DNA from 2 places in the Paenibacillus sp. FSL H8-0104 genome. Region 2 is predicted to be linked to the other one. Evidence: riboswitches for the same ligand, from Rfam matches in the RefSeq annotation. Region 2 holds a riboswitch; the other holds the start of a gene.
The links. Region 2 has a riboswitch for glycine ahead of gcvT (glycine cleavage system aminomethyltransferase GcvT). Riboswitches for the same ligand answer to the same signal wherever they lie in the genome.
Positions count from the first base shown of each region.

Region 1: linked by a shared signal. The riboswitch ahead of sdaAB (L-serine ammonia-lyase, iron-sulfur-dependent subunit beta) and the one ahead of gcvT (glycine cleavage system aminomethyltransferase GcvT) in region 2 are both predicted to bind glycine.

Region 1 is NZ_JBBOTC010000001.1:536,305-552,062, forward strand. It holds gene NST38_RS02550 (sensor histidine kinase) at 1-663, shown strand, start outside; gene NST38_RS02555 (LolA family protein) at 632-1,759, shown strand; gene NST38_RS02560 (hypothetical protein) at 1,968-4,490, shown strand; glycine riboswitch at 4,625-4,749, shown strand; glycine riboswitch at 4,754-4,890, shown strand; gene sdaAB (L-serine ammonia-lyase, iron-sulfur-dependent subunit beta) at 5,028-5,717, shown strand; gene sdaAA (L-serine ammonia-lyase, iron-sulfur-dependent, subunit alpha) at 5,707-6,684, shown strand; gene NST38_RS02575 (alpha-glycosidase) at 6,867-8,627, opposite strand; gene NST38_RS02580 (response regulator transcription factor) at 8,855-9,538, shown strand; gene NST38_RS02585 (sensor histidine kinase) at 9,565-11,088, shown strand; gene NST38_RS02590 (ABC transporter ATP-binding protein) at 11,173-12,087, shown strand; gene NST38_RS02595 (ABC transporter permease) at 12,084-12,800, shown strand; gene NST38_RS02600 (ABC transporter permease) at 12,802-13,536, shown strand; gene NST38_RS02605 (PAS domain S-box protein) at 14,179-15,758, shown strand, end outside.
Region 2 is NZ_JBBOTC010000001.1:5,330,654-5,346,411, reverse strand. It holds gene gcvPB (aminomethyl-transferring glycine dehydrogenase subunit GcvPB) at 193-1,683, opposite strand; gene gcvPA (aminomethyl-transferring glycine dehydrogenase subunit GcvPA) at 1,770-3,125, opposite strand; gene gcvT (glycine cleavage system aminomethyltransferase GcvT) at 3,122-4,258, opposite strand; glycine riboswitch at 4,475-4,575, opposite strand; glycine riboswitch at 4,579-4,701, opposite strand; gene gcvH (glycine cleavage system protein GcvH) at 5,045-5,440, shown strand; gene NST38_RS23505 (hypothetical protein) at 5,937-6,380, shown strand; gene NST38_RS23500 (cysteine-rich CWC family protein) at 7,637-7,852, opposite strand; gene NST38_RS23495 (endonuclease MutS2) at 7,992-9,995, opposite strand; gene NST38_RS23490 (AraC family transcriptional regulator) at 10,523-12,859, shown strand; gene NST38_RS23485 (ABC transporter permease) at 13,142-14,095, shown strand; gene NST38_RS23480 (carbohydrate ABC transporter permease) at 14,139-15,011, shown strand; gene NST38_RS23475 (extracellular solute-binding protein) at 15,074-15,758, shown strand, end outside.

The DNA of each region.
Region 1 (15,758 bases), 4.8 Mb from region 2:
CGCCTTGAAAGGCAGGAATATCAGGATGTGCTGTTCGGAAATGTGGAGCGGATGAAACAGATGATTAGTGAACTTGAGATGTATACGGCGCTGGGTTCCAATGAATCGGAGATGGCCATGGTTAAGGTGGAAGGTGGAGAGTTTTTTGATATGCTGCTTGGGAGCTATGAGGGACTTGCCGAGCGTGGCCAGATTGACGTGAAGATGGATGTCCGCACAGATCAACTGTACCGAGTTCATCCGGAACAACTGATGCGCCTGACAGATAATCTGATAAATAATGCACTACGCCACACAAGGACGAACGGTGTAATGGGACTAGGGGTTATTGCTTCAGATTGGGAGCTTCCTGAATGGATTATTCCTTCGCTTAGAGCTGAATTGGATAACTACAGGGCGGGAGCAACATTGATCATAGTACAAAACGAAGGTCCTGCTATTCCTGAAGAACAGCTCATTCGTATCTTCGAACCCTATGTTCAACACCAGAATCAGGAGGAGAAGACATATGCAGGTGGTTCGGGATTGGGATTGAGTATAGCCAAACGGGTTGCAATAAAGCACGGAGGGGATATGCGCATGTGGTCATACGAAGGATATGGAACGCTGGCAGTATGCCGATTGCCTGAACATGGAGAATGTAAACGCAGAGAGTGTGGATAAGATGATGAAAAAAGGATGGATGATGCTGGGTACTGCTGTGTTGGCAGGCGCCCTGCTTGGAGGTTGCGCGGAGAAGGATATGCTGTCTATGTCAGGAGATGAGATGATTGAGAAGGTTGTCTCAGCAGAAACAGAACCCGCCTCGTATTATGCGGAAGGTGTGATGAAGATATGGGCGGATGACAAGCTGACTAACACGATGCAAATTAAGGAATGGGTAGATGGTGAAACCGGACGAAAGCGCACGGAAACATCAGAGAATGGCAATGTCAGTTACGCAGTTAATGATGGAAAGAAGATCATCATATATGAAAAAGAAACAGGGGCAGCATATTCCATGGATGCATCATCCGTGTCACAACAACCTAATCAAACCCAGAAGCAAATATTGCTCGATCAACTAGAGCGGTTACGTACTACGCATGATGTGAATATGATGGGACAGGAGAAACTTCATGGACAGGACGTCATTCATATTGAATTGACACCAAAAGAAGAAGGCGCATTCTCCATATCTTCAGAGTATTGGGTAGATCCCAAAACGTGGATGATTGTCAAAGTAAACAGCGCGTATGGGGATGGAAAATCAGAAATGGTCTATGATCCGATTCAGTATGACCCTGAATTCACAAAGGATACTTTCGTGATTGATATCCCTAAGGAGGTCGATGTGAAGGACTTGAACGATATGATGCAGAATTCCGAAGTGACCCTAGATGAAGCGGAAAAAGCGTTGGAACAGCCGTTCCTACAGGACATGAGTGGAGAATTCGAACTATCACGGATCGAAATGTCTACATCGCGCGGTGAGCTGAGCAGAGATGAAGTAACCTTGTATTATGTAAGTAACGACAAGGTAGAAGTCAGCCTGACGGTATTCAAGATGCCGGAAGAAAATGTGGACGATACACTAATACCGGATGAAGCCGAGATTAAGGTTCGTAACACCGAGGGTTCATATATGAAGAGCATTCGGAACATATCATGGAGTGAGAATGGCTTACGGTACTCCATCATGGGTGAAAACGAAGGATGGACAAAGGCAAAGCTGCAAGCTTGGGCGGAAGAACTGACCCTTCCCAATCCGTCTAGATGAGCTAAAGAATAATAATAAGGTTGCCGCAGAAACGAAGCGGCAGCTTTTTTTGTATATTCTCCTTTTGGTGTGGTGGATATCTATTCGATCTCCTTTCAGTCCATTCCAAAAAGGCAAGAGGGCAACTTCACGTTTACAGTTCAATATGCATATTTATAGGAGACAATCTTGATTTGGTGATGGAGGCAGGAGAAGGGGGCATCGCAGGATGGCTGTTTTATCAACAGGGCCAATTGAAAATAATATAGTGGTGGGAAGCGGCGAGCGTCCTACACAGAGAATTACAGTGAAATTAGACAATCGGAGTCTCACTAGTTTCTCTACCGTTCTGGTTCAAGGCTATTATTTGAATGGCGTTCGCACACTATACGTTGAGGAATTGTTTAATGTTTTGCCTAACCAGGTTATAACAAAAGACTATTATGCAGATTTGGATGCATTTGAGTTTATATTTACCACAGGTGATGATGCGGAGGATGAAGTTCAGATTTCCGTATGGGGGAAAAACGAGAACGGTCAACTGGTAACGGCACATCGTTTGGTGTCTGAGGAATTGTTAGGAGCGAACCCCGGTCTAGTCGGGGTAACGGGTGCGACTGGAGCTACAGGGACAGCAGGGGTTGCGGGAACAACTGGTCCTACAGGGGCTACAGGTGTTACAGGACTGACAGGAGTTACTGGTCCTCCTGGAGGAACTACGGGATCGACGGGAGAGACCGGTGTCACTGGGACCACGGGGGAGACAGGATCTACCGGAGTGACAGGAGTCACGGGCGCTACTGGAAGTACGGGGACCACAGGAGAGACAGGGCTTACCGGAGTGACGGGTGTTACTGGGAGCACGGGAGAAACAGGAACGACTGGGGCTACAGGTGCGACAGGCGTAACGGGGGCGACCGGAGTTACTGGAGATACGGGAGCGACAGGACTGACGGGAACGACCGGAGTCACTGGTGTTACAGGTGCAACGGGAGTAACAGGGGTGACCGGAGTCACTGGTGTTACAGGTGCAACGGGAGTAACAGGAACGACAGGAGCCACTGGTGTTACAGGTGCGACAGGAACGACAGGAGCCACTGGTGTTACAGGTGCGACAGGGACGACCGGAGTTACTGGAGATACGGGAGTGACAGGACTGACGGGAACGACTGGAGTCACTGGTGTTACAGGTGCAACAGGCGTAACAGGAACAACAGGAGGTACTGGTGTTACAGGCGCGACAGGCGTAACGGGTGCGACCGGAGTTACAGGTGCAACAGGCGTTACAGGGACGACTGGAGTTACTGGAGATACGGGAGCGACAGGACTGACGGGAACGACCGGAGTCACTGGTGTTACAGGCACGACTGGAGGTAGCGGGGTTACAGGTGCAACAGGCGTAACAGGGGCGACTGGAGATACTGGTGTTACAGGTGCAACCGGATTGACGGGAGCAACAGGAGTCACTGGTATAACAGGTGCGACAGGCGTAACGGGGACGACGGGAGTCACTGGTATAACAGGTGCGACAGGCGTAACGGGGACGACGGGAGTCACTGGTGTTACAGGTGCGACAGGTGTAACCGGAACGACTGGAGATACTGGGGTTACAGGTGCGACAGGCGCAACGGGAACGACCGGAGTCACTGGAGCAACTGGTGCGACAGGCGTAACAGGGACAACCGGGACGGCCGGAGTAACGGGAGCAACGGGAACGACCGGAGTCACTGGAGCAACTGGTGCGACAGGCGTAACAGGGACAACCGGGACGGCCGGAGTAACGGGAGCAACGGGAGCGACCGGAGTCACTGGGGTTACAGGTGCGACAGGCGTAACGGGGACGACCGGAGTCACTGGTGCTACAGGTGCGACAGGAGTGACGGGAACAACCGGGACGGCCGGAGTAACGGGAACAACGGGAACGACCGGAGTCACTGGAGCAACTGGTGCGACAGGCGTAACAGGGACAACCGGGACGGCCGGAGTCACTGGGGCTACAGGTGCGACAGGCGTGACCGGAACAACCGGGACGGCTGGTGTAACGGGAGCAACGGGAACGACCGGAGTCACTGGGGCTACAGGTGCGACAGGTGTGACGGGAACAACCGGGACAGCCGGAGTAACGGGAGCAACGGGAACGACCGGAGTCACTGGGGCTACAGGTGCGACAGGTGTGACGGGAACAACCGGGACGGCTGGAGTAACGGGAGCAACGGGAGCGACCGGAGTCACTGGGGCTACAGGTGCGACAGGAGTGACGGGAACAACCGGGACGGCTGGTGTAACGGGAGCAACGGGAACGACCGGAGCCACTGGGGCTACAGGTGCGACCGGATCAACAGCAGCTTCTGCTCCTGCGGATTCTTCCTTGTTTGCTGATAGCCAGACCACGGCGTTGGGTCTTTCATTAGTAGCTGAAACGACGATTCAGACACTTAATGTACCTGTAGTGGCAGGTCAACGCGTGAAAATCGATAATAGTACACAAGTAGCAATAGTTGTAGGGTCTAACTGGAGTATTGCGTATAACATTAATCTGAGACGTAACGGAGTTTTAATTAATCAATTGCAACTCTCACGAACCGGTAATGCTTCGGGAACGTTGAGGTTTCTTTCCTCCAACACTTACGTGGATACATCCCCGACTACAACGACTAATGCATACACGATAAGTATCCAATTTACGACAACTAGCAACGTCACGAGTGCCTCAGCGGAAGTGAGAAATCTGAATGCTATTCGTTTCAGTTAAAATAGACATCGAACTTATGATAATTACACGTTACTTTTGTTGACATATATGATGTTGTACATTACTCTATGGGTATACTTGATCAAAAACTTAGAAATGTACCAATTCGAATCGAATTAAAATAATACAGCGGATGATAACGAGCGGGAGAGACCTGGGTTAGCCGAGCAATATGGCTAGTGTTCAGGCACCGAAGGAGCAAGCTGCTGCGCACCCGGCGCAGTGGTTAATCTCTCAGGTAAATGTACCATCGTTGGACGCAACTCTGGAGAGTGCGCGAACTGCGCCACCCAAGGGGTATATGATCAGTCAGACCGGTGAACTTGTCTGTAATCGCAGGCAATTGCACCTTGTCGTGAGACACTGCTGATCGTGAAACTCTCAGGTATCGAGGACAGAGAGAGGGCCTAAGGCCTTCTTCTGTCCTTTTTTGATGTCATCATATCTAAATAAGGGACATTGTGGATGAAACTCCTGGATCGAAATGACGAATACATTTTACAAATATGAATCATGATTAATAATGGAGGGTTACAAGTGCGATTTAAAGATGTTTTCTCAATTATTGGTCCATCGATGACGGGGCCTTCAAGTTCACATACAGCTGGTGCGGCAAGGTTAGGAAGAATTGCTCGTCAGTGGCTAGGATGTACGCCAGATCGTGCCCGGCTGACCCTGTACGGTTCATTTGCAGATACGTATCAGGGGCACGGAACAGATCTGGCACTGATCGGCGGTCTGCTGGATTATGTCACAGACGATCCGCGTATCCCGGATGCAGAGCAATACGCAGAGGAAGCGGGCATGGAGGTTGAGTTTTATACAAGTGGCCTGCCTGCTCCTCATCCAAATACGGTCAAAATTGAGTTGTGGCATGGAGAACGTGCCTGCTCCTTAATCGGTGCATCCATTGGTGGTGGAAGCGTATCCGTGCATTCGATGAATGATTTTCGTGTTCAGATTAGTGGTGAGTTTCCAACACTCGTTCTGCGACATGCGGACAAAGCAGGGGTGCTTGCATCGGTAACGTCCACGATCAGTTCATCCGGGGTTAACATCGGGTATATGCAGGTGGACCGGAAAGCCCGTGATGGCGAAGCACTTACCGCGATGGAAATGGATGGTGTGCCTAATCCTGATATGCTCAAGCGTCTAAAAGAGCTGGACCATGTGCTGGACATTCGTGTCATTGATTTGAAGAGAGGAGTTGATTCGGATGCGGTTTAAACATTTGCACGAACTGAATACGATCTGTACAGCAGAATCCAAAACCATTGCTCAGCTGATGATCGAGGAGCAGGTTCAGGAGACCAATACACCGGAAGCGGATGTTGTGAAGCAGATGTCTGAATATTATCAGGTGATGAAGGAAGCGGTACGCAAAGGGTTAACGGAAGATACGACATCACGCAGTGGATTAACCGGTGGAGACGGCAAAAAAATGGCCGAGTACATTCGCAAGGGTGAGACTTGTTCAGGAGATGCTTCCGCACTTGCCATGGCGTATGCCCTGTGTGTGTCTGAAGTGAATGCCTCCATGGGCCGGATCGTGGCAACACCAACAGCCGGTTCCTGCGGCATTATCCCGGGTGTTTTTATCAGTTCACAGGAGCGATTTGGCTGGACGGACGAACATTTGGTGAACGGGTTGTTCTGTGCGGGAGCGATTGGTTATGTTATCGCCAACAATTCATTTATCTCCGGCGCCGAGGGTGGCTGTCAGGCGGAAGTGGGTTCCGCTATCGGCATGGCTGCGGGTGCCATGGTTGAACTGCGTGGAGGTACACCGGAACAGGTCGTTCATGCCGTTGGTTTGGCGTTAAAGAATACACTGGGCCTTATCTGCGATCCGGTCGCAGGCCTTGTTGAAATCCCGTGCATCGTCCGTAATGGACTGGGTGCAGTTACGGCGCTGGCTGCGGCTGACATGGCCCTGGCCGGAGTGCGTAGTGCCATTCCGTCAGACGAAGTCATCGATGTCATGCTGGAAGTAGGCAGTGCAATGCCGAGCCGCCATCGGGAGACAGCCCAAGGTGGACTGGCCCAGACGCCAACCGGCCGCAAAATGATGCAAAAGCTGGCTAAACCGAAGGCAAAGCGTGCAGAGCCTGAGCAGGAGTCGAAACCAGCGGATTCTGACATAACTACAAGTGGGGCGGACAATGCTCAAGTGGACAAGGGTACTCAGGTTTAAGCTGAACCGGGACCACCGATATATAAATCAGTGACATTATGATGTATAACGGCGAATACAAAATTACAAAACAAGCGTCCGCGAACCCGAATCCGGGTTATGCAGGACGCTTGTTTTATGCTGCCAGATGAAGCGAAGTTAGGATACTTATATTTGACTTCAGATGAATGTGTATTATGACTCTAGTTCTGGCTCACAGCCGTACTCAGTACGGCATATCCATACGCGGGCAGTTCAATGGCGAGTATGCCATCTTCCTTGGCAGTACGATGGTTTCCACCGAATAACTCGGTCCATTCCTCGTCACCAGCCTCCAGCTCGACAATAGCCGTCTCTTCTGATCGATTGAACAGAACCAGAATGCGTTCCTCCTCATTTTGTCGCTCAAATACCAGTTGGCTGCCATCGGGACGAGCCTGCAGGAAACGAACGGTGCCTTCTGCACGCAGGGCAGGATGAGCATGACGTAGGGAGATCAGTTTCTGATAAAAGTTAAACAGCTCTCGGTCTTGCTTCGCTTCATCCCATTCCATGCATTTACGGCAGCCCGGATCATGTTCGCCGTCCATGCCAATCTCGTCTCCGTAATAGATGCACGGAGCACCCATATAACTGAACTGGAATAACGCAGCCAGCTTCATCTTGCGCTGGTCGCCTTCACACAGCGTGAGCAGCCGCGTGGTATCGTGGCTGTCCAGCAAGTTGAACGCCACTTCGCTGGCCTGAAGCGGATAACGGGATAACTGTCGCCCGATGGAGTTTGCGAACTGTTCGGCGTGCATCGTATTTTTCACAAAGAAAGCATTCACGGCATCGGTAAACGGATAGTTCATGGACGCATCGAACTGGTCGCCTTGCAGCCAGGAAGAAGACTCGTTCCATACTTCGCCCAGAATGTAGGCATCCGGATTAGCCGCTTTGACTACACGGCGGAAATCACGCCAGAATGCATCGTCCACTTCGTCTGCCACATCCAGCCGCCATCCGTCCGCGCCCACTTCCTTAATCCAGTACTCGGCAACCTCCAGCAGATAGGCCTTAACCTCGGAATTCTCCGTATTCAGCTTTGGCATGTGCGCTTCGAATCCGAAGGTCTCATACGTTGGAATGCCGTCCTTCACGTCCAACGGGTATTCGTGTACATGGAACCAGTCCTTGTATTTGGATTGTTCTCCGTTCTTCTGCACATCTACAAACGGCGCAAATGTCTTCCCGGAATGGTTGAACACAGCATCCAGAAGTACGCGAATTCCACGTGCGTGGCACAGCTCGACCAGTCGTTTCACGGTATCTGCGTCACCAAAGTGCCGGTCTACCCGCAGGTAGTCTTCTGTATCATATTTATGATTGGTAGTGGCTTCGAAGATGGGTGTGAAGTAGATCGCATTAATGCCAAGATCGCTGATGTAATCCAGATGGTCGATCACGCCCTGAAGGTCACCGCCGAAGAAATTGAAAGGTGTCGGCTCACCACCCCACGGCTCTACCTTTTCCGGACTAATATCCGGGTTGCCGTTGGCGAATCGTTCAGGGAAAATCTGATAAAACACCGCGTCCTTAACCCATGCAGGGGGTGTGAATACAGCTCCGGCATGAATATAAGGGAACTGGAACATACGGCCCGGGTCGTCTGGTTCTTTTTCCTGGAAGTCCGTCTCGGTCATCCAGATCTGTTCGTCTCCGTTTTTGAGCAGAAAAGAGTACTTCAGTCGGTGGTAGGGAGGTTTCACCTCACCCTCGTAATAATCGAACATGGAGTCAGAGGTAAACTTGGTTAAGGGAACCAGCGCTTTGGTTGCATCCCACGCATATTTATCCCCGGTCAGGGCATGTACCTCGGTCAGATCATTCTTTTTGGCACGCAGGCGCAGATGGATTGTATCTTGGTCATAGGCATAGGCCCAGTTTCGTTTCGGTTGATGATAGATGGCTTCCAGCAGCATAATGAAATTCCTCCCGTCAGGTGTAGAACTTGTATGTACTTGGTAGACTTGATTAATATGACATTCCCCACGTTAATGGATAAGCTATAATTAGCATGTGTGGTAACGTAAAGGCTTGAACATTGTTTCAATAAGACATGAATTCATATGTTATAGACAGCTTTTATCATGATGATGCTCAGATATATCATTAACCCAATGGGGGCAGAAAGGAAACGAATATTCGGATGAAAACCAAACTGTTATATATTGAAGATGATACGGAAATTGCGACTTGGGTCAGAGCCGATCTGGAGGAGCGCGGTTATGAGGTGGTATGGCTCGGCAGTGGTGAAGGTGCAGCGGAGGCTGCTGTCGGTTGTTCACTCATTATTCTTGATGTCATGCTGCCCGGGCTGGATGGATTTACGGTGGGCCAGCGGCTGAAAAAAGAACATCCCGCGGTGCCCATTGTCATGCTCTCGGCCAGAACGTCCATTGACGACAAGTTGCACGGTCTTGATTTTGCCGATGACTATGTGACCAAACCATTTCACCCCGATGAACTGGCTGCCCGGATTGAAGTACAACTGCGTAAGGCAGGAACAGCGGTCTCATCGGATACAGCCCTGAAGCTGGATCATCTCTCCATCTATGAGAAGGACAACCGGATCGTCAATGAGGAGACGGGAGATGAGATTATTTTATCGGGAAAACAGTTCCACATCTTCGCCTACCTGCTACAACATATGGGCATGATTCGAACCAAAGAGCAGATCTATGAAGCCGTCTGGAACGAGCCCTATCTGGATGGGGACAAAACCTTAATGGTACATATTCGACATCTACGCGAAAAGCTGGAGCTTGATCCGGCCAATCCAGTAGTTATTCAGACAGTCCGTGGTGTGGGATATCGTGTGAAGAAGCCATGATTCGGTGGTTCAGAGAACGGAAGATCATGAAGGGAGAACGAAGCATGGAGCAAAAGCAATCCGGGCGGCGTAAGCTTCGCTTTGGGCGGTCCTTGATGTCCAGATACATCATCCTGATCTTGGCGGCTGTATTATTTGTCCCCGTCATTCTTCCGATCATGTCCATCATATATGTTGTTGTAGTGAATAACACGAATATGAATCAAGCGGCACCTTATGGTGACGTTACCCAGATCAGTAACCTCTGGTCGCTTGAAGCGGAGAACCTGGATGGTGCTTCGGATGAAGAGATTAAGGCCCAGTTGGAGCAATTACATGGCTCGTATCCCAAAGCTTCCATGTATCGTGTGAAAGCGAGCGGTGAGACCCTCTTTATTCTCGGTAGTGAAGATGTAACGCTTCTGAATTCCACGTCGCCGGATGGCAGGACAGACACGACATTGAGATGGTCACTGGATTCCGGGCAAACGGCAGAGACCCGAATTCCAGCCGAATGGAATGCGAACAATACCGTGCAATTCATGAAAGAAGCTTCCTTTCGCGATCCGTTGACCGTAGTTTCATATATTGGCGGGGGTGAAAAGGACAGAGGACAGGGCTTCATGATCATTGAAGTGCCGAGATCACTTCTGCAAATGAATCACAGTAACGGGCTGCTGGAACTTTTGTATCTCGGCATTGTAATGACCATCATCTTTCTGAGCTTCATCATGATGTCGATTCTCTTCTTCGCACGCATTCGCAAACGACTTATTCGTTTGCAGACAGCCATGATGACCACAGGCAAGGAAGGCCTCCCGCTTCCGGTAGATATCCGCCAGTCAGACGAGATCGGTCAACTGGAAGAAGCCTTCAATCAGATGGTGCATCAACTGTCCGACAGCCGTCACCGTGAACGCGAGGAGGAACAATTGCGCAAACGTCTCATTGCGGGGCTTTCCCACGATCTGCGTACCCCGCTAACGGTGATTCGTGGACATATGCATGCCTTGCACAAGGAAGAGCTGAGCGAGCAAGGTGACCGTTCATTACATCGCATGGAAGCAAAGATGGAGGACCTCGGCGGGCTCATTGACAACATGTTATCCTACAACTTGCTCACGAGCGGGAAATATACACTGAAGCTGGAAGAGAAAGATATACTGCGGATCGTCAGGGAAACGGCGGCGGCCTGGTACCCGGTCTGGGAGAAAGAGCAATTCGAGATTGATATTGACCTCCCGGAGGAACCGCTGATCTGGCATATGGATGAACAGGGCATGCGCCGTGTACTTGATAATTTGTTCCAAAACGTGATCCGTCATGCCGCCAGCGGGAAGTATATTAGCATATCAACCCAGGAGATTCAGGGTGAGACGGCTATTGTTATTCAGGATCGGGGTCCGGGAATGCAGCAGGATTCCGACACAAAAGGCACAGGTCTGGGCTTATCCATTGTAGACCTGTTGATTCGTGAGATGAGTCTGCGCAAGCGGGTAGATAGTTCCGATGCGGGTGTACAGACATATATCTACAGTGGTAAGGGAAATAAGGAAACAACAAACCGCTGAAATAGCTTTTTAAACTAAACTTAAACTAGAGACTACTTTGGCTTTAACCTTGGAAGGTTACGATAGTTCTGAGGTGATCATACAGTGAGTGAAAATATTATTCAAACGGCTAATCTATGGAAAACATACCGGGACCGTGCAGCGGTCCGTGAACTTGATCTGCATATTAAAAAGGGAGATATCTACGGCTTCCTCGGTCCCAACGGCGCCGGCAAAACAACAACGATTCGCATGCTTCTCGGCTTGATTAAACCAACCAAAGGTGTGATCCGTGTCTTCGACAAGGATATCCGCAAGGATCGCATGGATATTTTGCGCCGTGTGGGTTCCTTGGTCGAATACCCGTCCTATTACGGCCATCTGAACGCAGTAGAGAATCTGGAAACTTTGCGCCGCATCATCAATGTACCAAAATCAAGAATTGCTGAAGTGCTGTCCATTGTAGATCTGACCAAGGATGCCAAACGTTCAGTGAAGGGGTATTCCCTTGGGATGAAGCAACGTCTGGGTATTGCCAGCGCTTTGCTGGGTGAACCGGAGCTGCTGATTCTGGACGAACCAACGAATGGGCTTGATCCTGCCGGTATTCAGGAGATTCGGGAACTGATCAAACGCATGCCGCTGGAACATGGCATTACCGTTCTGGTTTCCAGCCACTTGCTGAGTGAAGTCGAACAGATGGCAAGTCGTGTTGGTATTATCCGTGAAGGCAAGATGGTGCTTCAGGATACCATCGCAAGTCTGCATAGTCAGACGGGTAGCTCTATCCGGTTAACGGTTTCCGAGCCGGAAGAGGCTATGAAGCTGGCGAGAGAACAGGGCCAATTTGGTCAGCAACAAGGTTCTGCATTAACTTTTCCTTATATGGATAACAGTTCAGTGGCACTGCTTGTGCGCCGATTAATTGAGCAGGATCATGATGTGTATCGTGTAGAGGAACAGCGTCAGTCGCTGGAAGATCTGTTCATGCGGGTCATTGGCGAGGGGGCTTCCATATGACCGGGCGTGCATTATCGTCAGACTGGCTCAAGATTCGGGGGAAAGGGATCTGGTTTCTTGTCTTTCTGGCCCCTCTTGGATTGACAGCGATGCAGGCGCTTAATTTTGGCTTACGGCTGGACTATCTGAAAGAGCAGTATGCAGATAACCTGTGGGGCGGATTATTGGGCAATGTGGTTGTCTTTGTGCCCTTGTCTCTGATGCTGGGAGCAACCATTCTCAGCTCCATGATCGCTAATGTTGAGCATGAACAGGGATCGTGGAAACAGTTGCTCGCGATGCCCATTCCCAGACCAGCCGTGTATTTAGCCAAGTTCCTGCTTGCTTGTGTGCTGCTGGTGATCTCCTGCCTGCTCTTAACCGCAGGCATTGTAGGTCTGGGTCTGATCCTCGGATTCCATGCCAGCGAAATACCTTGGACACATGCGATCAAGCTGGGGCTATTGCCTTTGGCTGGTGCACTTCCGGTGTTGTCACTGGAGTTGTGGCTCACGATGGTTAACAAAAATCAGGCGCTTCCCGTCACGTTGGGCATCGTTCTCGCGATAACGGGTATGTTCTCACTCAGTATCTCACCAATCTTTCCGCTCGCATGGGCACAGATGGCCTGGAATGGGCCTAATCCATACCTGTATGCAGGCATGGGGGCAGGTCTAGGGTTATTAATCCTGTTGCTGGGTATGGTGCATTTTAGCCGGAAGGATGTGGCCTGATATGAGCTTTGCGACAACGTACTTCCGAATCTTGTCCGCTGAACGATTGAAAATGAGCAAATCGCCCATATGGCTCCTGATTCTGCTGAGTCCACTCATTGCGCTGCTCATCGGACTGTTGTCCACGCCATCGGGAAATTGGCAGGTATTGATGACCACGATGGTTTTCCTACACGGATTGTTATTGTTACCGATGCTGACTGGCGTGTTTACGTCCTTTGTCTGCCGTTTTGAACATGCAGGTGGAGGGTGGAAGCAGATGCTGGTTTTGCCGCTCACACGTTCAGGTGTATATGCAGGTAAACTGACGATTGTACTCATGCTTCTGGCGGGTACGCAAGCATTGTTGCTGATGTCCATTCTGCTGGCAGGCATGATTCATGGCATTACAATGCCAGTACCTTGGGGATTCTTGGTAGGAAAACTGCTGCTTGGGTTGCTGGCCTGTGTCCCCTTGGCTGCCCTGCAGATGTTCGTTTCATTAGTGTGGAGCAGCTTCGCCGCACCGCTCGCACTGAATTTTGCACTGACCATACCGAATATTCTCATTGTAAACTCGGCGACATATGGGCCGTATTATCCATGGGCACAACCGATGATTCTGATGACACCCGTGGACGGCACAGGTTTCGGAGCCTACAATGTTCCACTGGTCACAATGCTGGCGGTTGTTGGAGGCAGTGCTGTTATTTTCATTGGAATCGGCATGATGTATTTTGCAAAAAAAGAAATCTGAATAATCCGTTACACCCTTGGTTATCGTAGATCAAAATCCTCTTTAAGCAAAACATGCAAACTCCATTGTATGTAGGCTTCAGGAGGATTTTTTCTAATGTCTGACCCACCCATCATGAATGGTCAGCTCCCTAACGAACCTGAGGAGTCTTAATCAAGGATTTGAAGTGATCTCAGCAATCTAAGGAACCTGAGACATGTTATATCCAATGAAACAACCGTTTGCAGCGTATATGACAGGAGATTATGGGGATTAACGTGTCTGATGTTCCTTAAAATATAAAAAGGGCATATGTACGCCAAATAAGATGTCCTGGGTTCTTTAGAAAATTGCTTAGCCATTCGTCAGAATCAGCTGACTTGGAATTGAACTTCAAACTTGTTAGAGGCTTACATTGATCCTTGTATAAATTGTCTGCCTTTGCAGGCACCTCCTAAGTAAATCAAAATTCCAAGTATTACCTCACACATCGTGTGAATTGAATCATAGATTGCAAGCAAAATGAGACGAGAATCTGGTAAAATAAAAAAAGCTGTTTCTAGGCAGGCTTACATGGTTATTCGAGGGTAGGCCCATTTTTGTAAGGGATAATTAATCCCTGCTGTTAGATGAAGATATTGGCTGAGAAAAGAGGGGTAAGCCTTGGATATTAATAAAACGGAAACCCTGAAGCGCATTATTTCTGAGGGAAGTTCTTACCAATCACTGTTTTTCAACCATCCTGATGCCATTTATGTAATGGACATCCATGGAAACTATATTGATGCTAATCCCTCGGTAGAGCGGATATCTGGGTATACACTGGATGACTTGATTCGTATGAATCAGAGTGAGATCTGTCCTCCTGACAGTGAAAATTCACGCAAACAATACATTAAAGAGGTACTGGCTGGACGTTCAGTCAGTAATCCCATTACTTTTTATCATAAAGATGGTTCCCTGAAACAGGCAGAGATAACGTATGTGCCTATAACGGAGGGAAAAGAAGTTGTCGGAATCTATGGCATTGCCAAAGATGTTACCGATATCCTGGAAGTGCAACGTGAGCTTAAGGAGGCACAGGAGAAATATCAGGTGCTGGCTGACCATGCACAAGATCTGATTACAACTTGTGCTACGGATGGCGAGTTGTTATACGTTTCCCCTTCCGTGTACACCTTGCTGGGTTATAAGCCGGAGGAAGTCATAGGTAAGTCCTTCAAGGATTATTGTTATTCGGGAGATTATCCGGACCCTATGGATCTTTCCAAGATCGGCAATGGCTGCAAGATGCGTGTGTTGCACAAGAAGGGACATTATATCTGGATGGAGACATTGGCGAAACCTGTTGCTGGAGAGCGTGGCAAGAGTGTCCAGATTGTAAGCATCAGCAGGGATATCACCCAGCATAAGGATGCGGAAAGACGTCTTCGGGAAAGCCGTCAGCGATACAGATCGTTGTTCGAACATAACCCGGCAGCTGTGTATTCATTGAATCTGGAAGGTAAATACAGCGCAGTGAACAGCAAACTGGTGCAAATGTTGGATATTCCGCGCAATAAGCTTATTGGCCAATCTTTTTTATCCAATCTGGATAAATGCGAAGTGCAACATGGCAAACATTATTTTGACATGGTGAAGCAAGGCGAACCGCAATATTATGAGACCCGAGTCGTCAATTCAAGTGGTCGGAAGATTGAAGTATCTGTTACGAATGTGCCCATTATTGTGGATAAGGAAATGGTGGGCGTCTATGGGATCGTGTCCGATATTACCGAGCGCAAGGAATACACGGAACGGATTCAGGAGCTCAGCAAGCAACATGAGCTGATTCTCAACACGGTTACAGAAGGAATATTTGGTTTGGATGCGGATGGAATCACCATGTTTATGAATCCAGCAGCAGCTTCGATGTTCGGTTATGAGGCGAAAGAATTCATTGGCAAAAACTCACATCCCATCATCCATCACACCCGTGCAGACGGAAGTCATTTGCCACAAGAAGAATGCCCGATCCACATGACTGTGTTGGATGGACAGATACGTTCAATCAAGGAAGATGTGTTCTGGCGTAAAGATGGCAGCAGCTTTCTGGTGCAGTATCAGGTGACGCCGATTATTGAACAGGGACAGATTCAGGGCGCGGTGGTTGTATTTAATGATGTGACTGGCGAACGTGAAATTGTACGTGCCAAAGAGACAGCTGAGCTGGCAGCTCAGGCCAAGTCGGAATTTCTGTCGAT
Region 2 (15,758 bases):
GCATTGATGCAGCGATTTTGCCGGTATCCGCGAATCATTGTGGATATCGGCTTTTTTTGTTATAAATGTTGAGAAATACTCTAACAGGATGATGGCGAGCTGTAAGAGTGGCATCTTTAAAGGGGAAGGCAACACAAAAAGCTCTTGCTGATTGGAACATCAGCAAGAGCCTTCGTTATAACAATGATTTGATTAACTGCACGCGCAGTTCAGTACAGGTTTGCGGGCGGCGGTAGTCTCATCGAGTCGAGTAACCGGTGTGCCATAAGGTGCGTTCAGGACTAATTCTGGTGTCTCTTCCGCTTCTTTGGCAATCCGTATCATCGTATCAATGAACCCATCCAGCGTTTCTTTACTTTCGGTTTCTGTCGGCTCGATCATGATGCATTCTTCGACGTTGAGCGGGAAGTACACCGTTGGTGGATGATATCCAAAATCAAGCAATCGTTTGGCAACGTCAAGTGTACGCACACCATATTGCTTCAAACCCCGACCAGACATGACGAATTCATGTTTACATACGCCTGGATATGGAATCTCGTAGTAAGGGGCGAGACGGGCCATCATATAGTTGGCATTCAGTACCGCACATTCAGAGACACGGCGCAAACCTTCCGGTCCATAAGTGCGAATGTAGGCATAGGCACGTACCAAAATACCGAAGTTGCCGTAGTAGGCTTTCACCCGGCCAATGGATTGATCTCCTTCACAATCGAATGCATACATACCGTCATCATTTTTAATTACCATTGGCTTAGGCAGGAACGGAATCAGGCGATTCTTCACACCAACTGGTCCGGCGCCAGGTCCACCACCGCCATGAGGTGTACTCATCGTTTTGTGCAGGTTCAGATGCACCACGTCAAAGCCCATATCACCCGGACGGGTAATGCCCATAATGGCATTCGAGTTGGCTCCATCGTAATACAACAAGCCACCAGCCTGGTGTACGATGGATGCAATCTCCTGAATGTCTTTCTCGAACAAACCAAGTGTATTCGGGTTTGTCAGCATCAATGCTGCCGTATCCGAACCAACAGCTGCACGGAGCGCGTCCAGATCGACCAGTCCATCTGCGCGGGATGGAATCGTCACAGTTTGAAATCCTGCAACGGTAGCACTTGCCGGGTTGGTCCCGTGAGAAGAATCGGGCACGATGACTTTGGTACGTTGTTCGCCACGAGCTTCGTGGTAGGCACGAATCATCATAAGTCCAGTCCATTCTCCATGGGCACCAGCGGCGGGTTGCAAGGTCACAGCGTCCATACCTGTCAGACCTGCAAGGTCGTTTTGCAACGTATATAACAGTTCAAGAGCACCTTGAATGCTGGATTCATGCTGGTACGGATGGATTTTGGCAAAACCGTTATAACGGGCAACATCCTCATTGATCTTCGGATTATATTTCATTGTACAAGAGCCCAGTGGGTAGAATCCGTTATCTACACCGAAGTTGCGACGGGATAGCGCAGTATAGTGTCGAATAACATCTACCTCGAACACTTCCGGCAGTGCCGCTGCTTCCGAACGGAGCATTTCCCGGGGAATCAACGTATCCGCAGCCTGACGAGGAACGTCACATTCTGGCAAGGAATAAGCGACACGTCCCGGGCTGCTGAGTTCAAAGATCAATGCTTGCTCCGGTGCAGGGGATAAGGTCTGTGCGTTGAATTTTTCTGTCACAGATTGAGCCGAAGTGGAGACAGAGGTACCTGTTTCCGATTGTCCTTGTACCGATGTTGTCGTTGTCGTCGTTGTCGTTTCCTGAGTCACAGCGATCCCTCCAATGCTCGTGCGAATTCGTCAATCTCTTCCTTACTGCGTCGTTCGGTAACAGCAATCAGCATATGTCCGGCAAGCTCCGGGTAATCACGTCCGAGTTCGTAACCACCAATAAAGCCCGCATCCAGCAATTTCAACTGAAGGGCATCCACGTCGGTTCCTTCAGGAAGCTTAATAACAAACTCATTAAATGTTGGTGCATTAAAAGTAAGGCTAACTCCAGGAATCGCAGTTAATGTATTGAGGGTGTAATGACTCTTTTGCAAATTCAGATCCGCGACATCGATCATGCCCTGTTTACCCATGATGGACATATACACAGATGCGCTGAGTGCAAGCAAAGCCTGGTTGGAACAGATATTGGATGTCGCCTTTTCGCGGCGGATGTGCTGTTCACGTGCTTGCAGTGTCAGTACAAAACCACGCTTGCCGTTGCGATCCGTTGTTTGGCCTACAATTCGGCCAGGAATTCGGCGCATATGAGGCTGGGATACGGCGAAATATCCGCATGTTGGGCCGCCGAGTGAAGCGGCGATGCCGAGGGGCTGCGCATCACCTACAACGATGTCGGCACCCAGCTTGCCTGGGGCTTCCAGCAGACCCAGCGATAGCGGGTTTGCACTTACAACGAGCAGGCCCTTGTGCGCATGCACGAGGTCGGCAGCCTGCTTCACATTTTCCACAGCACCAAAGAAGTTCGGACTCTGGATCATGACAGCAGCGGTATCGTCCGATATGGCGGCTTGCAGGGCATCCCAATCAGTGACGCCATCTTTATAACCAATCTCGACAATCTCCAGACGGAGTCCGTGCGCATACGCCTGCAATACCTGACGGGCTTCCGGATGAACGGTACGGGATACGATGAGCTGTTTGCGACGAGTTGCCGCTGCGGCCAGGTTTCCTGCTTCGGCAAAGGCAGTTGCGCCATCATACATACTGGCATTCGCTACAGCCATACCGGTTAATTCACAGATGTAGGATTGAAATTCGAAAATGGCCTGTAGTTCACCTTGGCTGATCTCAGGCTGATAAGGTGTGTAGGCAGTGTAAAACTCGGAACGGGAAATGACATGATTGATGACGGAAGGAACATGATGATCATATATGCCAGCGCCGAGGAAGCTGGCGTGTGTTTCGAAATTGGCGTTGGCGCCGGCTTGTTTGGACATGTGACGTGTCAGCGCATATTCATCAAGTTTGGAGGATACGGGCAGCTCGCCCTGATAACGAATCTCTTTTGGAATGTCCTGAAACAGATCCTCCAGCGTATCCACACCGATGGTTGCGAGCATGGCGCTCTGATCTTGTTCAGTCATGGGAATGTAACGGTGCTTGCTCATGCTTGATCAGCTCCTTGAGTAGGTGTCTTCGACGTACGTGTCCGTTTATGAAAAGGGGTCTTCACGACCTCGGCTTTTAGTTTCTTGCCGCGGATCTCAATCTCAAGCGGGGTTCCCAGCGCAGCGTATTTGCTGTCGATGAGGGCAAGCCCCAGATTACGCTTCAATGTAGGTGATTGCGTGCCTGTTGTCACTTCACCAATCTGTACGCCTTCGGCGTAAATCGGATAGTGGGGGCGGGGAATACCGCGCTCCAACACTTCGATGCCGACCAGTTTGCGGGCGGGCCCGTCAGTTTTTTGCTGTAACAAGGCTTCGTGTCCGATAAAAGGTCCGGCATTCAGCTTCACAAACATGCCAACACCAGCCTCAAGCGGAGAGATAGTTGCCGACAATTCCTGTCCATACAGAGGGAGCTTTGCTTCAAAGCGCAGTGTATCCCGAGCACCGAGGCCTGTCGGTACAAGTCCGTGACCTTCACCGGCTTGCATTAACCCATTCCAGACCACAGCGGCCTGATCTGCAGGAACATATAGCTCAAAGCCATCTTCACCGGTATAACCGGTACGGGACAACAGTAATTTTACTCCACATACTTCAGCATCCTGCACAAAACGAAACGGTTCAATCGAGCTTACATCCGTATCTGTAACTTTCCCGATAATGTCTACAGCCAGTGGACCTTGCAAGGCGAGTAGCGCCGTCTGCTCCGAATCATTGGTCATGCTTACGCCGGGGATCAAGTGCTCTTGCAGCCACGCCCAATCCTTGTCGATGTTGGAGGCGTTAACCACAAGCATATAATGCTGATCTTCCAGCTTATACACGAGCAGATCATCCACCACACCGCCATCTGGATAACACATCAGGGTGTACTGGGCTTGACCGGGAACCAGCGTGGTCACATCATTAGTCATCATTTGTTGCAAAAAAACTTCAGCCTGCTCACCCTGTACAGTGAATTCGCCCATATGGGATACATCAAACAGTCCAGCACGCTCGCGTACCGCTTCATGTTCTTTCTGGATTCCGCTAAATTGTACGGGAAGCTCCCAGCCTCCAAAATCAATGCACCGTACGCCTTCATATTGCTGATATAGTGGGAAGAGTGGTGTTCTAAGCAAATCAGACATCAAATCACCTCGTCATGGGCCGTCAGCCGGCCGGATATACAATCGTGGATCAATGAACCAGGGTATTTTTAAATTTTCAGCTAGATATTTTCATCACATAAGTATGGTAAGGCAGCTATGGCAGCGCCATTCTACATCCTGTTTTTCGTTTTTTGGGAAAAAGGAAAAGGACAGGCCAAAGAATCGGCATGCCAAGTAGCACGCTGTATTCTAAGGCTCTGTCCCTTGTACCTGAGAGTTACCCCGCTGCGTTGCGCAGCAGGTTTCCCCTTGGGTGATCATAACGCCCGCACAGGGCGAATAGATGCTCTCCAGAGTTGCGTCCCGTAAAAGTCCTTTTGCCTGAGAGATTCACCCCCGCTTATCGGTGGTTTACTCCTTCGGCGTTACCTCATGTACATCCCGAATCGGGTGTCACGGGTAATCTCTCCCTTTACATTCATCCGCGGGTATAACATAGTCCAATAAACACATTTACTCCTCTCATTAAAACGTGAATCCACTACTGATGTCAAGAACGATATCATAGATAATGATTTAAAACCGAATATTTAATTTAGTTTTTAACTTATTGTTCGTGTATTTAAAAAGACTACGCTTACTATTCTAATATTCACCAGTATATGAAGAAAGAGTGTAATCCGGTTACAGAATTTAGAGGTATTCAGCAAATAAATTGTGAGGTATCTTGACATTTGATTCAAAAATGTCATACGCTATGTTCTGGGAAAAAGGTTAAGGTCAAAGAACGCATGTACTCATTAATGAAAAGCGAGGCGGATATCGATGAGCGAATTGAAAAGTGATTTCCTGTACAGTGAAGAGCACGAATGGGTGCAAACCGTAGGGGAGGATACTGTACGTATTGGCATTACCGAGTTCGCGCAGCATCAGCTGGGTGACATTGTGTTTGTGGAATTGCCTGACCTTGAAACCAATGTAAAAGCAGAGGACAGCATTGGAACGATCGAATCGGTCAAAACGGTGTCGGACTTGTTCTCTCCCGTCACTGGTTCAATCATTGCGGTGAATGATTCGTTGCAGGACTCCCCTGAACTTGTGAACAGCTCTCCTTACGAGGAAGGCTGGATGATTGAGATCCGTGTTGAGGGAGATCTGACAGCAGCATTGTCTACATTGATGAATGCAGACGCGTATCGGAAACATACGGAAGCCCACTAAAACGAAAAACCTTAAGAAAGCCTTCTTCTAAATGCTTTCTTAAGGTTTTTCTCGTCGATATTTTCTGATTGTTGAATTTTGAACCTGGAGATTTATAGCTCTTGGATAAAAAGGAGGTTTTATGTACGGATGATATCGTTATCAAAATTTCTTGGAGCATGCAGAACTAAGGTTACGTTATGGTTTCAAATGTCTTAGTTACCCTTATCCAAACTTGTGTCCAACTAGTTTGGTAATACTTATTCCTTCTAAGAATATTGAACCTCGTTACAAGACAGCGAACAAGATAATAGTAAAAAAGGTATACAAATTGATGTACTTTAGACTTTAAAGTTTTCGTATTAAAGAAATCTAATTATATACATATAGGTTATTCATCCTAAATTATTGAAAATAAGTTGAAATTAATTAAATGTTGAAATATAATGGTTTTTGTTGGAGAATATTAAGTTGAGTTAATTTTTTATATTATATTATATTTGGAGGTACATATTAAATGAAAAACATGTTAAAGAAAGTCGTAATAGCTTCAATGCTAGCAACAGCCGCCTATCCATTATTTCCTGTTAACACAAATCTAGCTTCAGCTAATAGTGATTATATTGGTGATGTTTCCCAACCAAAGTATAAAACCATTGCAACCTATTACATGGATGCAAATACGGTAAAAGATTTGGCAGCGAATATGAAGAGGTTTTCAAGTAATTCTGCAATCTTAGTTGAAACAATCGCTCCAATGATAGCTTCAAGGGTATCTCCTGTATTGGGGGGGTATGTTAGTGCAATTTCTCTAGCTACAGCACTGAGTGTCAACTCTCTACTTTCAGACGAAGTGATTTTTGCAGCGAGTCGTAATTTGAGAGTGAAAGTTGAGATACAGGATCTTCCTTATCATACTTCATACTCTGTGAGAACTATTTTTACTGCAGTCTATCATTAAATTTAATGATTTTATTAGACACAAAGGAATGAGTATAGTTATAGCCCTGTCATCAAGTAGACAATAAAAAAGAAAAAATTAATTAAACGGCGGCTTTTTTCTGGAATTTAACCAGGGAGAGGTCGCCTATTTTATCTTGGACACCTTCCTTGTTGCAAAACGAAATATATTCCGTAATCTGGCTCGTTGTTTTCTCTAGATTCAGAGGCTTATCTATATACAGTTTTTCCTTCCTTTAAGTGTGAGAAAAAGAACGAAACAAGGATTGTCAAAGCAGTTCTCACGTTGGGAATGGCTCCGCGTCAGCGTCTTCTCTTTAAGCGACTTGGTTTAGTCTTGTGTTGTATAATAAATCCACTAGTTCGTATGGAGCAAGGGTGTTCCACATTGCAGTTTCTTCAACGTGTCAGTCATAGGTTTTAGTTCATTTCCCTCGGAGAGTTCCCATGCCACAATTTCGTTGTTTATACAGATCTATCTCAAACGAAAGATAACATAGCAAACTCATGACTAATTCGGACCTATGTGATATCCGTCACGTGCTTTGCCCAGGAGAGCGCGACCTTCCCGATTTAAGACATCACGGAACGAGTCAAGGAATGAATCTGAAATTATCTGAATAAGCGGCGCGCCTTCTTGTAATAGGCCACGAAGTCTCTTTTCCTAAAGCGGTTCGGATATGTTTGTAGCCGAATTAAGGATAAGCCGGTAAATGCTTAACATGTGTGCTTTCAGGTCTGCATCCCGGTCTGCTCGTTTCTCTCTGAGGGCCAAGTTTCTTCCAATTGTAATAACCTGCACGTGAAATTTCAACAATCCTACATAGCCAAACCACCAAAGAACCCACGTGCTTATTTCTTGATTAAACTGACACCGGGCTTTAAAATTCAGCTTCCCTCCCCGTGCAAGTCTGAGCTTTTTTTAGATATTATACCTGCGTTTTAAATAGACGTTTTCTTCTACGCTACTAAAATTCTTCTTCGTCCGACTTTCACGCTAATCCTTAAAACTTTCTCCGATTTGGCTTTTACGAAACGATGTGATGATCCAACTCTCATTTAATCCCAATCTTATTCTTCCTCGCCCAGACGATCCGCTTCTTTTATCGTCGTTCTTCGCTGGCTTTAAAAAATACCCTCTGGTTTCCAGTGTTGAGTTGATTGTAACATGACTTGTTTTTTCACTGTCTACCATGAGGGTATAATACCATATGTGCAATCAGGTTCATTCTTTTAGTTCTAACCTAGTAAACGGTATTAAGTGATATTGAGACAGCGTTGACATATGCACGATTTTCGGCGCTGCTCTGCCGGAATACGGTCAAACACACCCTCGGGGAAAGTAGCCCGGTTACACCAGCATTCCGAATGAGGATGTCCTGCGGCATAGGAACAGCGATTAGCTTCCCCGCATAATGGGCAGACAAGAACATCGATATGGATGTGCTCTTGATCGTCTTGTTCTGCAGACATTCAGTTCTTCCCTCCCTGTGCAATAGCTACGAGCTGAAGTTGAACATACTGGTCCCAGTATAACAGAAATGTGCCGGTGATTATGGATTTCACTCTGTATATATGACTTCCAGTTCACCACATCTGTTTCTCTCATCGGCTACTCTTCAGACGGTAATTCGATCTGTAGGCCTTCCACATGTTTGCGTCCCATCAACTTACGATTCTTACGATTTTCCTTTGTTTCTAGCACAATGTCCAAATCATAATTGTCACCCGGATAAAGCTCATTGGCAGATATATGCAGGGTCAGGCGTTTCTTATGGATTTTGACTTTGCGTCCCCGTAACATGACCCCGATATTTCCACGGCTATCCTCGACATCACAGACGATGCCCGACTGATTGAGATAGGCCGCATACACCCGATCCCCTTTGCGAAAATTTTTGGCAGGAGCAGGAGAATCCGACTCTCTGGTTGTTGTCTTTTTGTTGAGACGGATTGGATCTTTTGACTGTTTCGACTGGTTCTTTCTGGATAACTCTGCTGGGCTGACTGATTCTGTACCAGAACGAGCAGGCGTCAGGGCCTTAGTTTCCGAAGGAGGTGACGTGAATCCTAATGTACGATCTCTCGAAATACTTTGATCGGACAGGGACTTGGATCGCTCGATAATTCGCTGTGGCATGCCCAGCTTCAATGCAATGGAATAGGCGTAACTTTCACCAGCTTCTCCGATACGCAATCGATACAGCGGCTTGAGAGAAACGGTGTCAAATTCCATACGGGCATTTTCGAATCCTGGCGTGGCAGTTGCAAAATGTTTGATTTCACCAAAGTGTGTTGTCGCCACAACGGTTGCTCCGCGGCTGTGAAGTTCCTCCAGCATGGCGATGGACAGTCCGACACCTTCACCGGGATCTGTGCCGGAAGCCATCTCATCAATGAGCACCAGCGTCGACGTATTGGCCTGTTCCAGTATGCCAATCATATTGCGAATATGTGCAGAGAATGTACTGAGCGCTTGTTCCATACTCTGTCCGTCACCAATATCAACCGCTACCTCGTTATAAACGGCCATCTCGCCACCTTCTTCCACCGGAATAAGCAAACCGGATTGCATCATCAGGGTTAGCAAACCTAGCGTTTTGAGTGCGACCGTTTTACCCCCGGTATTCGGGCCAGTAATAATGAGCGACGAATACGTTCTGCCGATTGCAAAATCAAGTGGAACCATGGAAGAACCCATGAATGGATGACGTGCACGTTGAAGGCTGATGTGGCCTTGTTTATTGACTCGAACGGTACGCCCATCCATGGTGGCCGCATATTTGGCTTTGGCAAACAGGAAGTCCATTACACCTACCGTTTCGGTGTTCAGAGCGATTTCACGGTTATACGATTCGGCCAGAGAGGTTAAATCACCGAGAATTCTCATCTCCTCTCGGGACTCCTCCGCTTGTAGAGCGGCCAATTCCATCTGTAAACTTACTAATTCAACAGGTTCGATATATACGGTTTGCCCGCTCCCGGATTCATCCAGTACACTGCCTTTCACCTGTTTACGGAACTCTTTCTTAATGGGCAGGACCGTTCTTCCTCCCCGTTGGCTGATGACATGTTCCTGCATAATGGAGCGATGTTTACTCACCAGAGAATCAAGCTTTCGTTTCATGCGCTCCTCATTCACCGTCATTTTTTTACGAATTCGAATCAATTCTTTGCTTGCCTGATCCTGAATGCGTCCACTATGGATGCAGCGCTCGATCTCACTCAGCAAAGGTTCGATCAGAATCATGGATGCTGCATAACGACTGACAGTGGGAGCGGCCCCGGATTTGCCCTCCATGTATTTCATAAGTTGTGCACAGCTTCGCAGGAACTGAGCGAGATGACTGAAGTCGCGTTCACTGAATAGATAACCGGTGCCAAGCAGATCCATAATGGTTTCCATTCCGTCGAGTGAAGGGAGGGGGATGCTGGCCCCGAAGCGAATCAACGCAGCAGCTTCTGCTGTTTCTTCCAGGCGAATCTCGATCAGGTGAGCATCTACCATCGGTTTTAGTTCTCTCGCATAACGTTTGCCCAGATAAGACAGGGCGCAGTCTGCAACATTTTTTTGAATTTGTGGATAGCTCAAACTGTTTAATGTGTTCTCATTCATGCGTAATCTCTCCTTGAATTTGAATTGGGATTTCAGTTGACGCGCTGAAACATATTCCTGGAAAACGCAAAAAGGGCGGAGAATGAACAAACGTCATTCTCCGCCCTAAACGTATGGGAAAGCAAAGTCCACTACAGGTCTATATTAAAAAATCCGCGCTGAACTCAGCGCGGAAATAGACCCGGACAATTACAATCCCGGAGGCGATTTATGATATCCGCTGTTCTTAACTAAGTACAGGGATCTGGCGCATCATGAAATACACGTATGCCATATGGGCACAAGCGCAATGAAAGGCCAAACTCCTGAATATGAAACTTGGTTAGTTAAGAACATTCACCGACATTAAAAATCTCTCCTTTGATTGAGGAATATGCAACCAATATAAACTGGAAATTGGTTTGAAGTCAACCTTTAGAATAAATGAGTGGACTTGAATAAGAATGGGTTTTAAAATAACAATAGTAAATTAATCCAATGAAAGCGATTTATTTTAATAAACATACGTATAAAGGAGGATGCTCTTCTTGCCGAAGTATTTACTGCGTTTGCTCTGTTTTACCCTGATCCTCGGAGCCCTTCCGGTCATTGTTATTGGTTCGGTCTCGTATACGATTGCATCACGTGACATTGAACAGAAAGTGCGTGAGAGCAATCTTCAGATATTGCATCAGACCCAAATGAGGGTGGAACAAGTTCTGCGCAGCCTGCAATTATCATCCATCCAGTATGTTAATTCGCCCTTGGTACTACAAGCGATGAAGAAACCACTAGACAGCAGCGAATTCCAAGAGATTCGTGATCTGACCTCAGGTTTTAACAACTTGCAAGCGGTTACGAACATTGACCAAGCCTATCTGGTCAATCTGGATGAAGATTGGGTCGTTTCGATGCGTTCTTTTGGCAAATTGGATGATTTCAGCATTCGAGACCGAATTGGCTCCTACCTAAGTTATACCAACAGCCTGTTCTGGGTCACTCAGAATGCCAGTTCAGCCAAAGAAAGTGTACCTGTGTCAGCAGGTATGGGTGAACTAACACCCGAACAGGCACCTGCTCTTATATCATCGGATAATGTGGTCAGTATGGTATTCAAAATCCCGATGATACCAACCAATGTGAAACCAAAGGGATTTCTTGTAATTGATATCGCCGATACGGAACTGAGTACCTACTTGAGCCGAAATACGAATTCTGGAGATATGTACGTTCTGGATCGGGAGCAGAAGTATTTTCTGAACGATATGCAGCAAGGCGGGAAATATGACGGGCTGAATAAGGAAATTCAGGAAATGGTGCAAACGACGGGCCAGCCAGAGGGTTTCTTCAGTGCGGAGGTGGAAGGTAATCAAGTGGCGGTTAGCTATAGGCAATCTCCGCTCAATGGCTGGTTATACGTGTCCGTTGTATCTCTTGGACAGATTACGGCCCAGTCACAGAAAATTGCATTGGTTACCGGTATCGCTACACTGGTCATGTTATGTGTAACGGGATTGTTCGCCATATACGGCAGTCGGCGGATGTACTCACCGATCTCCAGACTGCTGCAATTTACGAAGGGGTTGGATTCCCCAGTTGCTCCGTCAGGACGCCGACAGGATGAATTTATCTATATTGAGGAGCAATTGTCAACCTTGTTCAGCTCGGAGAAAACGATGCGTGAGCAGATGAAGGGGCAGCATGTGCATCTCCAGGAGTTTTTTATGACCAAACTGCTCACAGGCAAAATCTCGGAAGAGGATTTCAGATATCAGGGAGAATTGTACGATTTCCCGACAGGGTGGGCAAATCTTGGCGTACTCATGCTCCAGATCGATACCTTGGAAGGGACCCGATATGAGGAACAGGATCGCGATCTGCTGCTGTTTGCTGTCAACAATATGGTAGGTGAGCTCCTTCCTTCGGCAGTTCGGTTCACCCCGGTCATGCTGGATGATGCTCAGGTCACCGTACTTGCCTCCGAACTGACGGATGAGGTGAAACTGAAGGAATGGATGCATACTCAGGCAGACTGGATTCGCGAACGTGTCGTGACCTACCTGAATCTGCCCGTAAGTATTGGCATCAGTCGTTCTTACGCTTGTATCGGAGATACGCCAAGAGCGGTTCAAGAGAGCCGCGAGGCTCTGCAGGGCCGGGTCAGTCTGGGCAGCCGTATTATTTTGCATTACGAGGATATTCAGCCACGTGGTCAGATGGAGGCCGCGTTGTATACCCAGTTACGTATGATCGAGGATCAGCTCGCGTCTGCGCTCAAGCAAGGAGATGAAGAGAAGACGGACACCTACTTTAAGCAATATTTGGGACTGCTTGCAGACAAAAAGCTTCATTTCAGTGAATACCCCGTCATTATGGTTCAGTTATTGTCTCGTGTATATCAGCTTGTGCAGGAGCAAGGCGGGGATGTAGCCGAAGTACTGGGTGAAAAAGCATCCATGTCACATTTGCTGAAGTTGTCCACATTGGACGAAATGACCAATTGGTTCCGCAAGCGGCTGTTCCTGCCCGTCATTCGTTTCTGGCGAGAGCAGGAAGAATCCCAATACATGAATATTGCGAGACGTATGATTCGTTTGATCGAGGAACGTTATGATCGTGAATTGTCGCTGGAAGCCTGTGCCGCTGAGCTTAATTTTCACCCTGTTTACCTAAGTCGGGTATTCAAGAAGGAAGCTGGAGTCAATTTTACGGAATATCTCGCAGAGTATCGTATGGAAAAAGCAAAGACATGGCTGCAAACAACAAATCTTAAAATATCGGAGATTGCCGAGAAATTAAACTATACCAACCCAACCGCATTTATCCGTACATTTCGCAAAATCACAGGAACCACCCCCGGCAAGTACCGGGAGCAGCAGCGATAAAACAAACCTGCTCTGCCCGCCATGGCAGGCAGGCTTTTTTATGTTTGGATGAAGGAAGAAGACCACTTTTCTCTATGAAGTTAAGACAGGAATATAGAGGTTGAAAGCAGTTCATTGCGCCTTTGAACTCTGTGATATAAATGAGCTAAACCCTTGCTACATAAGGAAAAACAAAAGGCTAAAACGAGACGATAGCCAGTCATTCGTTTATCCTCCACAATGAAGACATGAATTCAGGAAGTGATATTTTGTAATCGTTTCCAATGTGGGGAGGAAGACAATATGAAAGCCGAAACGGCGGCTCGAACACGGCCCGCTACCCGCAGTGACAAAAACCTGCTGTGGAGGGACATTATCAAAAACCGGTGGCTGTATATCATGTTAATACCGGGTGTGCTTTACTTTGTTATTTTCAAATACATACCCATGTATGGCATCACGATGGCTTTTCAGGATTACACGCCTTACAAGGGCATCTTGGGGAGTGACTGGGTAGGGTTCAAACATTTCCAGCGTTTCTTCGGAGAACCGCAGTTCTGGACATTATTTCGAAATACGTTTTTACTTGCCATTTATAACATTGTGTTCTTTTTCCCACTGCCGATTGTACTGGCACTCATGATGAATGAAGTTCGCCGTGAACGGTTCAAACGATTTGTACAAACGCTCGTCTATGTTCCACACTTTGTTTCCTGGGTTGTTGTTGTCGGTGTGTTCTACATGCTGTTCACAACTGAGGGTGGTGCAATTAATGAATTGCTCTATAACCTGACAGGACAAAAAGTGGCGTTCCTGCTTGAACCTGGTTGGTTCCGAACGATGATTGTCGGACAATCCATCTGGAAAGAAGTTGGTTGGGGCACAATTATCTTCCTGGCGGCACTTTCCGGTGTTGATACACAGCTCTATGAAGCAGCACGGATTGATGGTGCCAATCGCTGGCGCCAAACCTGGCACATTACGCTGCCGGCCATTCGCAGTACCATCGTCATTTTGCTCATTTTGCGTCTGGGCAATTTCCTGGATACAGGCTTTGAACAGATCTTCCTGATGCTGACTCCGACAAACCGGGATGTGGGCGAGGTATTTGATACCTACGTGTACACAAAGGGTCTTACACAGGCACAGTACAGTTATAGTGCGGCTGTCGGGTTGTTCAAATCGGTTGTCGGGCTGGCGCTTGTCCTTGGTGCCAATACGATGGCCAAAAAATTCGGGGAGGAAGGCGTCTACTAACCTTTGGGTGCAGACGTTCTTCACCAGACAGGAGTGAACATTGATGCAACAGGATAAAACGTGGGGCAACCGGATCTTTGATTTTCTCAATCACGGCTTGCTGCTGTTGATTGGAATTGTGACGGTCATCCCGTTCATTTATATTTTGGCCGTCTCATTTACCAGTCCGCATGAAGTGGCTAAGGGAGGATTCATTCTTTTTCCAAAAGAGTTCTCTCTGGCTGCGTACCGTTACATTTTCTCTACAGATACCTTGATTCGCAGTCTGGGTGTATCGGTCTATATTACGGTGATCGGTACCTTCATTAACCTGCTGTTTACGTCACTTATGGCGTATCCGCTCTCCAGAAGATATTTGCGTGGACGCCAGCCCATTTTGCTCGGTGTATTGTTCACGATGCTCTTCAGTGGCGGGATGATTCCAACATACTTTGTCGTGAAATCCTTGCACCTGACGGATACGTTGTGGTCACTGATGTTACCTACTGCTATTAGTGCATTTAACTTGATTGTACTGAAAAACTTCTTCCAAGCCATTCCCGATGAACTGGAGGATGCAGCCAAAATTGATGGATGTAACGATGTCAGCGTATTGTTCCGGATTGTACTGCCGTTGTCCATGCCAGCCATGGCGACATTTTCACTCTTTTACGCGGTGGCCCACTGGAACAGTTTCTTCAGCGCTGTTATCTATATCAACGATAGTGAGAAGTGGCCTGTTCAAGTTTGGCTGCGTGAGATTGTCATTCTGGCACAGAGCCGAATCGGAGACACGAGTATCGAAGAGACCGAGATCCAGCCGCTTACCATTCGCATGGCGGTTATCGTATTCTCCACAATCCCGATTATGCTGGTATATCCATTCCTGCAAAAGCACTTTGCAAAAGGCGTGATGCTGGGTTCGGTGAAAGGTTGAGTCGTCACATGGTTCAAAGTCAGTTCAGTATGACTGCATAAAAAAAGGGAGGTTTTCATGTTATGAAAGCAACAAAAAAGAAAGCCGTAGCTGTCTTAAGCACACTGGCACTGGTGACAGGTTTGCTGGCAGGATGCGGATCAGACGAGGGTCAGGCTGCCGAGGGCGGCGTACAAAATGTGTCCATAGCCATTGCACAGGTGGGTGATGTGCCAAGCAAAGGCAATGAAGTTCAGCAAAAGATTGAAGCGTATACCAATACCAAACTGGATATCCAGTGGATTCCGGCTTCGGCCTACAATGACAAAATTAACGTGATGATCGCTTCAAGCGATATGCCGAAAATTGTGAAAGTACAATATAACCCAACGGTGACCAGCGCAATGCGTAATGACGTGTTCTGGGAAGTGGGACCTTTGCTGAAAGACTACAAAAATCTGTCGGCACAGAACGAGCGTTTTTTTGACAACATCAAGGTAGAGGGCAAAATTTATGGGGTTCCTGTGTTCTCCGATATTGCGCGGGCTACAGTGATCTATCGCAAGGACTGGTTCGAGAAACTGAATCTGAAGGTGCCAACCACACCGGATGAATGGTATGAAACGATTAAAACGCTGGCTACCTCGGATCCGGATGGAGATGGTCAGGATAATACGTTTGGACTGATGCTTTTCAAAAAATATAATGAGGATCAATATTCCTTCACAACGCGCCTTGGCGTAAGTTTTGGTGCACCTAACAAGTGGA